2 linked regions of the Pigmentiphaga sp. H8 genome follow. The protein of the gene in region 2 interacts with the protein of the main gene of each other region in a pairwise test. Links are inferred from orthologs where the notes say so. Each region holds a gene or a part of one and is shown on either strand. Other genes may lie near its edges. The genes, in order: EGT29_RS18555 and purT.

What was found.
Region 1: the proteins of purT (region 2) and EGT29_RS18555 interact in binary tests that used the Escherichia coli proteins (3 or more experiments, as listed by UniProt). The link is inferred for Pigmentiphaga sp. H8 from one-to-one orthologs.

What each region holds. Positions count from the first base shown.
Region 1 is NZ_CP033966.1:3,927,183-3,930,248, forward strand. What follows is about bases 297-3,047. They hold EGT29_RS18555 (polyprenyl synthetase family protein), read right to left. Parts: upstream 2,233-3,047; coding sequence 1,360-2,232; downstream 297-1,359. Other genes in these bases: dxs (1-deoxy-D-xylulose-5-phosphate synthase), read right to left, coding at 297-1,343; EGT29_RS18560 (exodeoxyribonuclease VII small subunit), read right to left, coding at 2,270-2,524; EGT29_RS18565 (aromatic ring-hydroxylating dioxygenase subunit alpha), read left to right, coding at 2,800-3,047. Outside these bases: more of dxs, read right to left, coding at 1-296; more of EGT29_RS18565, read left to right, coding at 3,048-3,066.
Region 2 is NZ_CP033966.1:2,937,118-2,940,322, forward strand. What follows is about bases 77-2,966. They hold purT (formate-dependent phosphoribosylglycinamide formyltransferase), read left to right. Parts: upstream 77-854; coding sequence 855-2,078; downstream 2,079-2,966. Other genes in these bases: EGT29_RS13955 (acyl-CoA dehydrogenase), read left to right, coding at 77-286; EGT29_RS13960 (MarR family winged helix-turn-helix transcriptional regulator), read left to right, coding at 225-773; EGT29_RS13970 (BMP family protein), read right to left, coding at 2,065-2,966. Also shown: more of EGT29_RS13955, read left to right, coding at 1-76; more of EGT29_RS13970, read right to left, coding at 2,967-2,994; EGT29_RS13975 (ABC-F family ATPase), read right to left, coding at 3,138-3,205. UniProt on the Escherichia coli protein: Involved in the de novo purine biosynthesis. Catalyzes the transfer of formate to 5-phospho-ribosyl-glycinamide (GAR), producing 5-phospho-ribosyl-N-formylglycinamide (FGAR). Formate is provided by PurU via hydrolysis of 10-formyl-tetrahydrofolate.

The sequences.
Region 1 (3,066 bases), 990 kb from region 2 along the record:
GACGGCGTGGCCACCACCATGTTGGGAATGCAGCGCACGAAGGCGATGTCGTAGTTGCCGGCATGTGTGGCGCCATCCGCGCCCACCAGTCCGGCGCGGTCCAGCGCGAAGGTCACGTCCAGGTCCTGGAGCGCGACGTCGTGGATCAACTGGTCGTAGCCCCGCTGCAGGAAGGTGGAATAGATGGCCACCACCGGCTTGAGCCCCTCGCAGGCCAGGCCGCCCGCGAAGGTCACCGCGTGCTGTTCGGCGATGCCCACGTCGAAATAGCGGTCGGGAAAGCGCCGCTCGAATTCGACCAGGCCGCTGCCTTCGCGCATGGCCGGCGTGATGCCGATCAGGCGCGTGTCCTCGGCCGCCATGTCGCACAGCCAGTCGCCGAACACCTGGGTGAAGGTCTTCTTGGGCGGCGTGGACGGCTTGCTGATGCCCACTGCGGGATCGAACTTGCCGGGTCCGTGGTACAGGACGGGATCGGCCTCGGCCAGCTTGTATCCCTGTCCCTTGCGGGTGACGACGTGCAGGAAGCGCGGGCCCGACAGCTTGCGCATGTTCTGCAGCGTGGGGATCAGCGAATCGAGGTCGTGTCCGTCGATGGGGCCGACATAGTTGAAGCCCAGTTCCTCGAACATCGTGGCGGGCGTGACCATGCCCTTGGCGTGTTCCTCGATGCGGCGGGCCAGTTCGAACACGGGCGGCACGTGCGACAGCACGGCCTTGCCCACGTTGCGCGCGGCGGCATAGAACCTGCCCGACATCAGGCGCGCGAGGTAGCGGTTCAGCGCACCGACCGGCGGCGAGATCGACATGTCGTTGTCGTTCAGGATCACCAGCAGGTCCACGTCGGGCATGACGCCGCCGTTGTTCAGCGCCTCGAAGGCCATGCCGGCGGACATCGCGCCATCGCCGATCACGGCGATATGCTTGCGGTCGATGCCGGCATAGCGGGCGGCCGCCGCCATGCCCAGCGCGGCCGAGATGGAGGTGGACGAATGCGCGGTGCCGAAGGCGTCGTAGTCGGATTCGCTGCGGCGGGGAAAGCCCGAGATGCCGCCCTGCTGCCGCAGCGTCGCCATGCCGGCGCGCCGGCCCGTCAGGATCTTGTGCGGATAGGTCTGGTGTCCCACGTCCCAGACGATGCGGTCGTCGGGCGTATCGAAGACATAGTGCAGCGCCAGGGTCAGTTCGACCGTGCCCAGGTTGGACGACAGGTGGCCGCCGGTGCGGGACACCGACTCCAGCACGAAGGCGCGCAGTTCATCGGCCAGCGCCGACAACTGGCAGCGGTCCAGTTTTTTCAGGTCGGCCGGAGATTCGATGCGGTCGAGCATATCGGTGGGCATGTTTCGGTATCTCCGTTCAGCGGTCGCGCAGCACGATGAAATCGGCCAGCGCAGCCAGGCGCGCACCGCCCGCGCCCAGCGGAGCGATGGCCTCGTGCGCGGCCTGGCGCAAACGCTCCGCCAGGGTCCGGGCCTCGTCCAGGCCCAGTATGGATACATAGGTGGGTTTGTCGGCGGCCGCATCCTTGCCGGCCGTCTTGCCCAGGCGCGTCGAGTCGGCCGTGACATCGAGGATGTCATCGACCACCTGGAACGCCAGCCCCACTGCCTGCGCATAGGCGTCGAGCGCCGCGCGCTGGGCCGAGCTCGCGCCCACCACGATGCCGCCCAGGGCGGCACTGGCGCGCAGCAGCGCTCCGGTCTTGAGCCGGTGCATGGCCTCGAGTTCGTCCCGCTGCAAGGGCTTGCCGACGCTGCCCAGGTCGATGGCCTGGCCGCCGGCCATGCCCACGCTGCCGGCCGCCGTCGCCAGCACCTGCACCGCCTGCACGGTCAGGCCAGGGGCAATCGGCATGCCCGCCAGGGCTTCGAAGGCCAGGGCCTGCAGGGCGTCGCCCACCAGCAGCGCGGTGGCCTGGCCGAACTCCACGTGCACGGTCGGACGGCCGCGGCGCAGGACGTCGTCGTCCATGCACGGCATGTCGTCATGCACCAGGGAGTAGGCGTGGATCAGTTCGACCGCGGCGGCGGCGGCGTCCAGCGCCGCCTCGCTGCCGGCGCCGGATGCCGCGCAGGCTTCGCCCGCGGCATAGGTCAACATGGGGCGCACGCGCTTGCCGCCGCCCAGCACCGCATAGCGCATGGCGCCATGCAGCGTGCGCGGCTCGGCGTCCTGGGGGGGCAACAAGCGCGCCAACGCCTGTTCGGCGCGCACCCCGCACGCCGCCATCCAGGCGGAAAACTCTTCGCGACTGCCAGCCATCAACTCAGTCCCCGGCCTCTTCGAAAGGACGCAGCAATTCTCCCTCGAGGACCCGGACCTGCTGCTCGGCGCGCGCCAGCCTGTCCTGGCAGACCCGCACGAGGTCGACGCCGCGCCGGTAGGCGGCCAGCGAGGACTCCAGCGGCATGGAACCATCCTCCATCATCGCCACCAGCGCCTCGAGCTCGCCCAGCGCGGCCTCGAAGTCCTGAGGCAGGGCCTGCGCGGGGGCGTCGCCCTGCGCATCGGGAACATTCACGAATTTGTCGGCCAATCAAGCCTCCTGGATCTCGTCACGGCATCGAACCCGGAATTGTACGGGATGACGGGATTCCACCCCCGCTACAGGGCGGGCCGGGCCGGGGCGGCGGCGGGGACTTCTCGGGCCGTCCGGGGTACAATAGCCGGCTTGATCGGGCAGATCATTTTCTTCGCGCCAGTACCATCTGCGAAGTCCAAACACCGCTCCAGGTCGCGTAAGGGGTGGTTTCGCAGCGAGGGGGACTGGCTTCACAACTCTCGCGGAGGGAAGTCATGACCGATATCGGTCGCGTGGCACACGTGGCGGCGAGCCGAGCGCAGCTCCCAGTCAGTGCCTATTTCGATGAAGCGCGCTTCGCGCGCGAAATGCAAAACGTCTTTGGCCAGGCCCCGATGTACGTGGGCCACCAGAAAGGCGTCCCCGAAGTCGGGGACTACCGTACCCTGATACAGGAAAACGACGGCCGGGTGCTGGTGCGCAACCACGCCGGCGTCGAGCTGCTGTCCAACGTATGCCGTCACCGGCAGGCGCTGATGCTG
Region 2 (3,205 bases):
GGCCGCGCATCGCCGCCTGCTGGCCGAGCTCGTGCAGGCATCGGCGCAGGACCCCGGCTACCCCTACCGGGCCGCCGACGATTTCCTGCGCGCAGCCGCCCTGCTCTGCCTGGGCCGCTGGTGGCTGAAGGTGCTGGCGCTGTCCCGCGAGGACGACGCGGCGCCGCGCGGCAAGACCGCGACGGCCTGCCATTTCTTCGATACCGTATTGCCCGGGATAGCCCATGTCGAACATCGCATACGGTGCGCCCGCCGCGCCCTGCCTGAACTCGATGACTGCGATTGACGCCACGCCCGCCGTGGAGCGGCCGCACGACGGAAGGAGCCGGCGCGGCGGCCTGGACCGGAGCCGGCTGGACCATCTGCTCGGCTTCATGACCTCGCTGGCGGACGCCACGCTGCGCAAGGCCTTCGTCGCGCACATGGGCGACCTGAAGCTGCGCCCGGTCGAGTTCTCCATCCTGGCGCTGCTGGCGGTCAACCAGCGGGTCACGCAGAAAAAACTCTGCCTGGCGCTGGACACGCCCGCCCCCAACCTGGTCGTGGTCCTGACCCGCCTGCAGGAGCGCGGGTTGCTGCGCCGCATACGCAGCGAGGAGGACCGGCGCGAACAGCACGTGGAACTGACCGGCCAGGGCCGGCAACTGGCGGATCTCGCCCATGCCCGGTCCCTGGCCATGGAGGCCGAGGCGCTGTCGGTGCTGACCGCGGGCGAACAACTGCTGCTGTTCGAGCTGCTGCGCAAGATCGCCACCGGCGGCCGCCCGGCGTAGGCGCCGGCCCGTGCGGACGGGCGCAGCAAGACCGGCCGGTTCGCGCTACATTTCGGTTTTCGCTTCTGGACGACCCCCGCGATGACCGCCACCCGTTTTCCCACCCTGGCCACCCCGCTTTCCCCCGCAGCCGTGCGCGTCATGCTCCTGGGTTCAGGCGAGCTCGGCAAGGAGGTCATCATCGCCCTCCAGCGGCTGGGCGTGGAAGTCATCGCCGTCGACCGCTATGAGGACGCCCCCGGCCACCAGGTCGCGCATCACGCCCGCACCGTCACCATGACCGACCGGGACGCGCTCAAGGCGCTGATCGAGGCCGAGCGCCCGGACATCATCGTCCCCGAGATCGAGGCCATCGCCACCGATCTGCTGGTCGAGCTGGAAGCCGCCGGCGTGGCGCGCGTCACGCCCACCGCCCGCGCCGCCCAGCTGACGATGAACCGCGAGGGCATACGGCGCCTGGCGGCCGAGACCCTGGGCCTGCCCACCTCGCCCTACCGCTTCGCCGCGACCCGGGAAGAATTGCAGGCGGCCATCGACCAGCACATCGGCTACCCGTGCATCGTCAAGCCGGTCATGTCGTCGTCCGGCAAGGGCCAGTCCAAGCTCGACGGCCCGCAGGATGTGGAACATGCCTGGCGCTACGCCCAGGAAGGCGGCCGCGTGGGCGCCGGCCGGGTCATCGTCGAGGGCTTCGTGCGCTTCGACTACGAGATCACCCTGCTGACCGTCCGCTCGCGCGGGGCCGACGGCCAGGACCGCACCGATTTCTGCGAGCCCATCGGCCACATGCAGGTGGACGGCGACTACGTCGAGAGCTGGCAGCCCCATCCCATGTCGCCCGCCGCCCTGGCCCGTTCCCGCGAGATCGCCGCCAAGGTCACCGGCGAGCTGGGCGGCTATGGCATCTTCGGCGTCGAGCTGTTCGTGGCGGGCGACGAGGTCTGGTTCTCCGAAGTCAGCCCGCGTCCGCACGACACCGGCATGGTCACCATGATCTCGCAGGTCCAGAACGAATTCGAATTGCACGCAAGGGCCTTCCTGGGCCTGCCGGTGGACACCTCGCTGCGCCAGCCCGGTGCGAGCAGCGTCATCTACGGGGGCATCGAGGCGGGCGCGGTGGCCTTCGACGGCGTGGCCCAGGCGCTGGCCGAGCCCGGCACCGACCTGCGGCTGTTCGGCAAGCCGGAGTCCTTCGTCAAGCGCCGCATGGGCGTCGGGCTGGCCTCGGCCGCCACCGTGGACGAGGCCCGGACCAAGGCCAAGCGCGTCTCGTCGGCGGTCAGGCCGCGCGCTATATCCGGCTAAGCAGCCCGCTCAGGTCGAATTCCCGCCCCACGTATTCACGGCTCGGGGCGACCTCGCCCCGCACCAGCGCCTGGCTCCATTCGTCCACGGCCTGCCGCGTGGACGGCCCGGCCAGCGGGCTGAGCGCCAGCCGGACATATTCGGGGCGCTCCACGCCATAGTCGATACGGGTGCCGAAAGGCAGATTGCCCTCGGCATGGTCCTGGATGGCCGCCGCGATGCAGCGGCCGGTGTCCGAAATGGCCGAGCCCACGAACAGCTTCGGATCGGTCTCGGTCCAGTCGACGATTGCACCAATCTGGCGCAGCCGGAATTTCTGGCAGGCCAGCACCGCGCCCGGCCGGCCCCCGTCGATGGCCGCGAACACCACGTCCACGCCGCGCTTGGCCATGGCCTCGCAGGTCTCGAAGGCCAGGCCTTCGTCGTCCTGGCTGCCGCAGAAGGACGTCATCATGCCCATGCCCGGCGACTGCCGCATCGCCCCGTCCACATAGGCCGCCCGGGCCGACAGCGCGGCGTCGGTCTTGACCGCCGACAGGTGGCCCAGCCCGCCGGTACGGCTCTCGGCGGCCGCCGCGACCCCGGCCAGGAAGGCCGACTGCTCCTGCAGGACGCCATAGACCGCGCAGTTCTCGGCCAGGTGCGAGCCCTGGACCACGACGAAATGGATGTGGGGAAAGCGTTCGGCGGCCATGGCCACCGGATAGTCGCCGGCGCTGCCGTAGGCCACGACCAGGTCCGCGCCGCGATGGCAGACGTCGATCACGCGCGCCGCGCGTATGGCCGGGCCGGTGGATTCGATCCAGATCAGTTCGACCTGGCGGCCGGCGCGCCGGGCGATTTCCACGCCGGCCACGCCGCATTGGTTGAAGCTGCCGTAGCCGGGAGAGCCGAAAAGCAGGACCTTGACCCGCATGGCTCAGCCCGCCACGCCGGGGGCTCCCGGCGCCATGAGGGTGGCGATAGACAAAGATTTCCGCATCGTCTTCTCCTTGGCGGCGGAACGGATGCCACCGGACTCGAAGCAGACCAAGCAATCTTCGTGCCGTTCCGCCCCGGTCAGTCCTCGATGCCGCGCGAGGCCAGGTACTCGTCGTACGTGCCCTTGTAGTCGATCAACTGGCCGT